Regions from separate parts of the Thalassospira sp. CA1 genome, predicted to be linked through region 1. Evidence: predicted binding sites of a transcription regulator. Region 1 holds the regulator's gene; the other holds the start of a gene.
The links. The regulator HrcA, encoded in region 1, represses chaperone genes, less so after heat shock. The targets are predictions, from matches to a motif close to GTTAGCACTCNCCNNNGGNGAGTGCTAAC.

Region 1 (4,424 bases):
TGTGCGCTTTAGCGATGCGGGCGAAAAATCATTCCGTGATTTGATCAATCCTTAAGGCCAGATATCAATCACCGAGCAGGGCAGAAACAAAGGCCGGAACCAGTTCGGTGGCGAGGCCATAGCGGCTATGATCAAACAGTGTCGCACCCGAACTGGGTTCGAGATTGAGCTCGACCGTTTCAGCGCCGGCTTCTTCATGGGCGACCTGAACGAACCCGGCCGCCGGATAGACATTGCCCGATGTCCCGATCGAGATGAAAAGCCCGCAATCGCCAAGGGCAGCGTAAATGCGTTCCATCTCGAGCGGCATTTCGCCAAACCACACCACATGCGGGCGCAATCCACCGGCTTTGCCGCAACTTGGGCAGGGGGTTTCCTTGGCAAGGTCGCCCGGCCAATCGGTGAGCAGATCACAGTGATTACAGCGGATTTTCAGAAGTTCACCATGCATGTGGATGAGGTTTTTGGACCCGGCCCGGCCATGCAGATCATCAATGTTCTGGGTTACCAGAAGCACATCAGCGGGCCATTCGGCCTCTAGCTGTGCCAGGGCCAAATGGGCGGCATTGGGTTGAACCGCCGGGTCATGCAAGCCAGCGCGCCTGTCATTATAAAAATGATGCACCAGATCGGGATTACTCACGAAGGCCTCGGGCGTTGCGACCTCGGAAATATCGTATCTCGCCCAGATGCCATCAGGATCGCGAAAGGTATGCAGGCCGCTTTCCTTGGAAATGCCAGCCCCGGTCAGGATGACAATCGGGGCGTTTTCATCGCGCAGGATGTCAATCAAGTCGGGGCGAAGCGGCATGGTGTGCGGTCCTGTGCTGGTGATCAGTAAAGGTAGCCTAATGCAAACAAAACACCCCCGCCAAGTTTGTCTGGCAGGGGTGAATGCGAAACCGATCCGCTAAAACCGGTTTATCTGAAATTTTTCTGTCGATCAGGCAGAGGTATCGACATTGCCGCCCGGGGTGTCGGTCTGGCTTGGTTTTTCACCGCCCGGATTTTTGGTTACACCGACCATGGCGGGGCGCAGCAAACGGCCCTTAAGCACGTAACCGGCCTGCATGACCTGTGCGACGTGGCCGTCCGGATATTCCGGATGCGGCAGTTCAAACACGGCCTGATGTTTGTTCGGGTCAAGCTTTTCACCAAGCGGTTCGAGCTTTTCGATGCCGTTCTTTTCAAGCGCCTTTTGCAGGGCCTGTTCGGTCATCTCGACCCCGTCAAACAGGGTTTTCATCGCCGGATCGGCATTGGACGTATCGCCCGCAGCATCAAGCGCGCGGCGCAGGTTGTCGCTGACATCCAAAAGGTCGCGGGCAAATTTGGTGATGGCGTAGTTGCCAGCATCCTCAACGTCTTTTTTCGCGCGGCGGCGGGTGTTTTCCACCTCGGCGGCCTGGCGCAGCAGACGGTCTTTCAGTTCCGCGACTTCGGCTTCAAGTGCGGCGATCGGGTCCTGGGGGGCGGCGTCCTCAACAACTTCCTCGGTCGCCTCTGCTGCGACCTCTTCCGAAGCGGTTTCCTCTGCATTGACGTCCTGCAGATCTTCCGGAGTGTTCTTTGCGGTTTCCGACATGGCTAACCTTGCTACTTTCACGTTATGCGGCCTGACACGCAGCGCCGCGATTTATCCAATCAGTCGACCGACCAGCTTGGCGGTGTAATCGACCAGCGGAATGATCCGGGCATAATTGATCCGGGTCGGTCCGACAACCCCGATTGCACCCACAATGCTGCCTTCAGCATTCTGATAGGGCGAAATCACCATCGAAAGACCCGATCCGCCGAACAGTTTATTCTCCGACCCGATGAAAATCTGAACGCCTTGGGCATCCGTCGTCACATCGAGCAATTCAATCATCTGATCGCGGGCTTCGAGCACGTTAAACAGGCGGCGCACGGTCTCAAGCTGTTCAATCGTATCGATATTTTCCAGCAGCTGGGATTGCCCCTTCACAATCAGGGACGATCCCTTGACCCCGCCGGCCCATGTTGCCAGGCCCGCATCAATCAGATTGGCGGAAAGCTCATCAAGCTCCTGCTTGAGACGATCACGCTCCTTTGTCATCAAAAGGCGCGCATCATCAAGCGTCTTTCCAGCCAACCGGGTATTTAGATAGTTTGCCGCTTCTGTCAATGCTGAGGCGGGCAAATCAGGCGGAACATCAAGGATTCGGTTCTCGACACTGCCATTATGGGCTACCAGCACGGCCAGAACCTTGCCCGGCGACAGGGCCACGAATTCGATCTGTTTTAAGCGAATGCCATCGGTCTTGGGCGCAACTACCAGCCCGGCACAGCGCGACAGGCCCGACAACATCGTGGTTGCTTCGCCCAGCATCTGATCCAGTGAATAGCCCGCCTGTTCGCAGTTCTTGGTCAGTTGGTCACGCTCGGCATTGGGAAGGTCACCAACCTCCATCAGGGCATTCACAAACAGGCGCAGGCCCTTTTCACTGGGCAGGCGCCCGGCCGAAATGTGCGGCGCGACCAGAAGACCCATTTCTTCAAGGTCGGACATGACATTGCGAATGGTCGCCGCCGAAAGGTTTTCCGACATGCGACGCGCAATCGACCGCGACCCGATCGGCTCGCCGGTTTCGACATAGGCATCGACAATCTGGCGGAACACTTCACGTGACCGCGCATTCATGTCGCCCAGCAATGTATCGTCAAAATGCGCCATGTGTTGCGTGCCAATTGATCCAGATGGATGAAGCGTAAACGTGAGGAGAATTTAGTCAGGCAAACGCATTGCGTCAATTGCACGGCCTATTGCTAAGCCAAGCTTGTAAATTTGGTCGAAGTTGTTGGTTTAACTGCTTTGCGCCAGGATTGCACCAGAACAGATAAAAACATCCGGGGAAACTGCTGGACGTTTGGTGGGGCACATCTTACTTTGGGCCAAATTTTTCAGGACAGTTTCGCTTCGTGCGCGGGCAATCAAGTCGCCACGAACGCTAGCCCAGACAACCAAGAGGTTCCTTCTCATGCGCCCTTCCGGCCGTACCCCCGATCAGCTTCGCGATGTAACGATTGAAACCGGCGTTTCCAAGTATGCCGAAGGCTCATGCCTGATCAAGTTCGGCGACACGCATGTGATCTGTACCGCCACGGTCGAAGACAAGGTACCGGGCTGGATGCGCAATTCCGGCAAGGGCTGGATCACCGCTGAATACGGCATGCTGCCGCGCGCAACCGATAGCCGCATGCAGCGCGAAGCCGCGCGCGGTGGTCAGTCCGGCCGCACCCAGGAAATTCAGCGTCTGATTGGCCGTTCGATCCGCGCGGTTGCCGATATGAAGGCGATGGGCGAAATGCAGATGCGCCTTGATTGCGATGTCATTCAGGCCGATGGCGGTACGCGCACCGCATCGATCACCGGTGCTTATGTTGCAGCCCATCTGGCGTTTCAGGGTGTGCGTCGTCTCGGCCTGATCAAGGAAATCCCGCTGACCCAGCCGGTCGCAGCGATTTCGTGCGGTATCTATGAAGGTGAAGCGGTGCTTGATCTTGATTACGCCGAGGACAGCAATGCTGGGGCTGACGCCAATTTCGTGCTGGCCGACAATGGCGGCATTGTCGAAGTACAGGCAACCGCCGAAGACGTGCCGTTTGATCGTGCATCCTATGATAAGATGTTCGCGTTGGCGGAAAAGGGCTGCAAGGAATTGTTCGCCAAGCAGCGCGAAGCGCTTGGGCTTTAAGGCACCATAATATGAACGGCGGGCATCGGGCCTGCCGTTTTGTCGCATCAGTTGGATATCGCAGTTTCAGGCAAGACCATGGCCCGTCGTTTCACGGAAAAAAAACTCGTCATCGCCAGCCACAACAAAGGCAAGATCAAGGAAATCGCCGAACTTCTTGAACCGTTTGGCATCGAGGTCTTCTCGGCCGGTGAGCTTGACCTGCCCGAACCCGAAGAAACCGAAAAGACCTTTATTGGTAATGCGCAGCTGAAATCAACGGCGGCGGCCAATGGGGCCAATCTTCCGGCCCTTGCCGATGACAGTGGTTTGGCGGTTTCGGCCCTTGATGGAGCACCGGGGATTTATTCCGCCCGTTGGGCCGGCCCGGACAAGGATTTCGACATGGCGATGGAAAAGGTCAAGAACGGTATTGGTGATCATCCGGACCGCCGGGCATCGTTCATCTGTGCCCTGTCGCTGGCCTGGCCGGACGGGCATGTCGAGAATTTCGAAGGCCGGGTTGAGGGCGAAATTGTCTGGCCCAAACGTGGTCCGCATGGCTTTGGCTATGACCCGATTTTCCAGCCCAAGGGTTACGGGGAAACTTTTGGCGAAATGGACCCGGCGAAAAAGCATGAAATGAGCCACCGGGCCGATGCCTTCCGCCAATTGGTCAAGGCCTGCTTCGAAGACTAATTTCAGGTTTAACCACCTGCATTGAACTTA
Region 2 (4,424 bases), on a different contig from region 1:
ATCCCGAACGGTATGGCGTGGTCGAGTTTGACCGGGATGGTGTGGCCCTGGATATCGAGGAAAAACCGGAACATCCCAAATCGAACTTCGCCGTAACCGGCTTGTATTTTTACGATTCAGATGTTGTCGACATCGCCAAATCAATCAAACCGTCCAAGCGTGGCGAACTTGAAATTACCGACGTCAACAAGGCTTACCTTAAACGTGGCACGCTCAAGGTCGAGAAGATGGGCAGGGGTTATGCCTGGCTGGATACGGGAACGCATGCGGCAATGCTTGATGCCGCCAATTTCGTCCGTACCGTCGAGAGCCGCCAAAGCCTCAAGATTGCCTGTCCTGAAGAAATCGCGCTGAGAAAGGGCATGATCTCGGTCGAGCAGTTTGAAAAGCTGATAAGCGAGTTTGGCGCAAGCTCTTACAAGGTATATCTCCAGACGGTTCTAAAAACCTACGATATCCTTTAAGTGGGACTAGAATACCGGGTTCTCGCGATAGCTCGCAAAACTCATGGCTTTCTCGTCTTTTGCCGACAATGTGACCTGGCTTTCGTCAAACGGCCAGTCGATGCCAAGGTCCGGATCATTCCACATGATCGCACGTTCGCTTTCCGGAGCATAAGGTGCTGATACCTTGTAGTTCACTTCCGTATCGGGCTCGAGCGTGACAAAGCCGTGGGCGAAACCGGCGGGAATGAATATCTGGTTCCAGTCATCTGCACTGATTTCAGTGGAAACCCATTTCCCGAACGTCTTTGACTTGGCGCGAATGTCGACGGCGACATCCAGAATGCGGCCTCTGATGACCCGAACCAGCTTGTCTTGGGCAAAGGGCGGACATTGAAAATGCAGTCCTCGCAATACGCCGACATTGCTCGATAAAGAGTGATTGTCCTGCACGAACTGTGGATCGATGCCAGCTTTGGCAAAGGCTTCCAGATTATAGGTTTCAGAGAAAAAACCCCGCTCATCGCCAAATTTCTTCGGGAAGATCAGCTTAAGATCGGGAATTTCCAGCTCTTCAAATTGCATCCGTGCTGCCTTGTGCAGGGTAAATTAATTCGTCCAGACTATGGATAGCAGAAGCTTGGCCTTCGTGCATATGCGCATTTTTATAAAATTCTTAGCGTGGCAATTGAATGGGCGGTCGGCTTTATCAAGGTTGCGGCACCCGTCGTTGCGATTATTGATTCTGGGCCTTGCGAAATGGATCCGTTTGCGCGACGAGGGCAGAGAACTTTTTCATGAAGGGGGCGAATTCCGCGCCGAGATAATGATAAAGCGGCAAGACCGAAATCGTCTCCTCGATTACCGGTGCTGGTGTGTTGCCCAGAATGCCCTGTGTCAGCATGTCGTCGATATTGCTATCTGCTGACAGAAGACGCGTGATGCGGCCTTCGGCATAGGCTTGGTGTTTTTCCGTATTATACATCATTGGCATGTGCGTAATGCCGGTTTTGACCGTATCCGCATGGACGTACTTTTCCTGCCATATCACGCCGAGCGTAAAGGCAATCGGCGTTGACGGATCTTGATCGTTCGGATTGCGCCAAAGCCGGTTTGCGATCTCAAGCAGGGCAAGGGATGATCTTACAAACGCGCGGGAATAGTTCTTTTCGGCCGGGATTGCCCTGTATAACTCGCCATCCACGAGGCCTTGGTTGAAATGCAAAAGTCCGCGACGCCCCGGTAGTTTGACGGCCTGAAGCGGGCAGCCGAGATCCGCATAGAGTTTCTGCAAGATCACAATCGACTTCTGCGACATCGGGTCATTTTCGACATAGGCGATCTTTTTGGGGCATTCGACATCAGCCTCATCGGCCCAAGCATAAGTGCTGATTGTTTGCGAAGAAAACAAACCGACAAGGGCAAAAAACAGAAAAACGGGCGCCATCAGCTCTTGTCGTTTATCTGAAGGCCCGGACGGCAGGGCCGATGAATTTTTACTGCACGACATTTTTTGTCATCCGGGTGTTTGCGCGGTCATTGGATGTTGTTTGCGTTCTTTGGCTGGAGCTTAGACGTGAAGTCCGCTTTTTCATAGGTGTTTGAAACAGGCATCTTCGTCACCTGAACCGGATCTGCCAAACAGCCCTTTGACAAAAGCAAGTGTGACAGCCCGATATATATTCTTCTGCGGCGTGGTGTCGGGGCTTGTTTCCGCGGCATGAAAATGTTTTGATCAGCCCGCTTTAAAACGGGGGCGGATTTTTGCTGCGTCCCGGATGCGGAAATCGCCAAAAATCGTGACATTTCTGCGTCTTTTTACATCTCCCTATTGACTTTGAACTGGTACTCCAATAAATGCTGTTAGCACTCGCCGGGGGTGAGTGCTAATACGGGCTCATCCCGGTTAGTCTTAGTTATTAACGAGCCTTAGCTTAAACACGGAGTTGTCTAAAATGAAGTTCCGTCCGCTGCATGATCGAGTACTGGTACGTCGTGTCGAATCCGACACCAAAACTGCCGGTGGCATCATTATTCCGGATACCGCCAAAGAAAAACCGCAGGAAGGCGAAGTCATCGCTGTTGGTTCTGGCGTTCGCAAAGAAGATGGCTCGGTCGTAGCCCTCGACGTCAAAGCAGGTGACAAAGTCCTGTTTGGTAAATGGTCGGGCACCGAAGTCAAGGTCGACGGCGAAGAGCTGTTGATCATGAAAGAATCCGACATCATGGGCATCATGGACTAAGTCAGCCCGTTTGGGTGATTTGTCCACGTTCATCCGTCTCATAGAGAGGAAAGAATATTATGGCTGCTAAAGAAGTAAAATTCTCCACTGACGCACGCGCCAAAATGCTGCGCGGTGTCGACATCCTGGCAGATGCTGTCAAGGTGACCCTCGGCCCGAAAGGTCGTAACGTTGTTATCGAAAAGTCCTTTGGCGCACCGCGCGTGACCAAGGACGGTGTTTCGGTCGCCAAAGAAATCGAACTGACCGACAAGTTCGAAAACATGGGCGCACAGATGGTTCGCGAAGTCGCGTCGAAAACCGCCGATCTGGCTGGTGACGGCACCACGACCGCAACCGTTCTGGCACAGGCCATCGTTCGTGAAGGCAACAAGTCTGTTGCTGCCGGCATGAACCCGATGGACCTGAAGCGCGGTATCGACCTTGCGACCACCAAAGTGATCGAATCCATCCAGAGCCGTGCACGTAAAGTTGCCGGTCGCGATGAGATCGCACAGGTTGGTAACATTTCTGCTAACGGTGACCGTGAAGTCGGCGACATGATCGCAGAAGCCATGGAAAAAGTTGGCAACGAAGGCGTTATCACCGTTGAGGAAGCCAAAGGCCTGCACACCGAACTCGACGTTGTCGAAGGCATGCAGTTCGACCGTGGTTACCTGTCTCCGTACTTCGTAACCAACCCGGAGAAAATGGTCGCAGAAATGGATGCTCCGTACATCCTGCTGTTCGACAAGAAAATCTCCTCGCTTCAGCCGATCCTTCCGCTGCTTGAGTCGGTTGTTCAGTCCGGCAAGCCGCTTCTGATCATTGCTGAAGACATCGAAGGCGAAGCACTGGCAACCCTGGTTGTCAACAAGCTGCGCGGTGGTCTGAAAATCGCTGCTGTTAAAGCACCGGGCTTCGGCGACCGTCGTAAAGCCATGCTCGAAGACATCGCCATCCTTACCGGTGGTCAGGTTGTCTCCGAAGATCTCGGCATCAAGCTGGAAAGCGTCACCCTCGATATGCTCGGTACCGCGAAATCGGTTACCATCACCAAAGAAGAAACCACCATCATTGATGGTGCCGGTGAGAAAGCACAGATCGAAGCACGCGTTGGCCAGATCCGCGCCCAGATCGAAGAAACCACCTCTGACTACGATCGTGAAAAACTGCAGGAACGTCTCGCGAAACTCGCAGGCGGCGTTGCAGTGATCAAAATCGGTGGCGCTTCGGAAATCGAAGTGAAAGAACGCAAAGACCGCGTTGACGATGCCCTGCACGCGACCCGCGCTGCTGTTGAAGAAGGCATTGTTGCTGGTGGTGGTACGGCTCTGCTGTACTCTGTCAAAGCCCTCGAAGGCCTTGAAGGTGAAAACCACGACCAGACCATCGGTGTTGACATCGTTCGCCGTGCCCTGCAGGCACCGGTTCGCCAGATCGCACAGAACGCTGGCGTAGACGGCGCTGTTGTTGCTGGCAAACTGCTTGAGCAGGACGACGTAGAGTTCGGTTATGACGCTCAGAAGGGCGAATACACCAACCTCGTCAAAGCTGGCATCATCGACCCGGCCAAAGTTGTTCGTACTGCTCTGCAGGACGCAGCATCGGTCGCTGGTCTGCTGATCACCACCGAATGCATGATCGCCGAGAAAGCCGAAGACAAACCGGCTGGCGGTGCGCCTGACATGGGCGGCATGGGTGGTATGGGCGGCATGGGTGGCATGGGCTTCTAAGCCTTACCCAACCGACCTATCGC

Region 2: a site for HrcA is predicted at 2,306-2,334, ahead of groES (co-chaperone GroES). Genes of this name have one in related genera too.

What each region holds. Positions count from the first base shown of each region.
Region 1 covers NZ_JBZCIA010000001.1:224,776-229,199, forward strand. The annotation lists gene AC5Q5A_RS01095 (ArsR/SmtB family transcription factor) at 1-55, shown strand, start outside; gene AC5Q5A_RS01100 (NAD-dependent deacylase) at 65-811, opposite strand; gene grpE (nucleotide exchange factor GrpE) at 944-1,585, opposite strand; gene hrcA (heat-inducible transcriptional repressor HrcA) at 1,637-2,695, opposite strand; gene rph (ribonuclease PH) at 3,000-3,716, shown strand; gene rdgB (RdgB/HAM1 family non-canonical purine NTP pyrophosphatase) at 3,795-4,394, shown strand.
Region 2 covers NZ_JBZCIA010000005.1:83,789-88,212, forward strand. The annotation lists gene rfbA (glucose-1-phosphate thymidylyltransferase RfbA) at 1-464, shown strand, start outside; gene rfbC (dTDP-4-dehydrorhamnose 3,5-epimerase) at 471-1,028, opposite strand; gene AC5Q5A_RS10565 (hypothetical protein) at 1,180-1,890, opposite strand; gene groES (co-chaperone GroES) at 2,399-2,686, shown strand; gene groL (chaperonin GroEL) at 2,746-4,401, shown strand.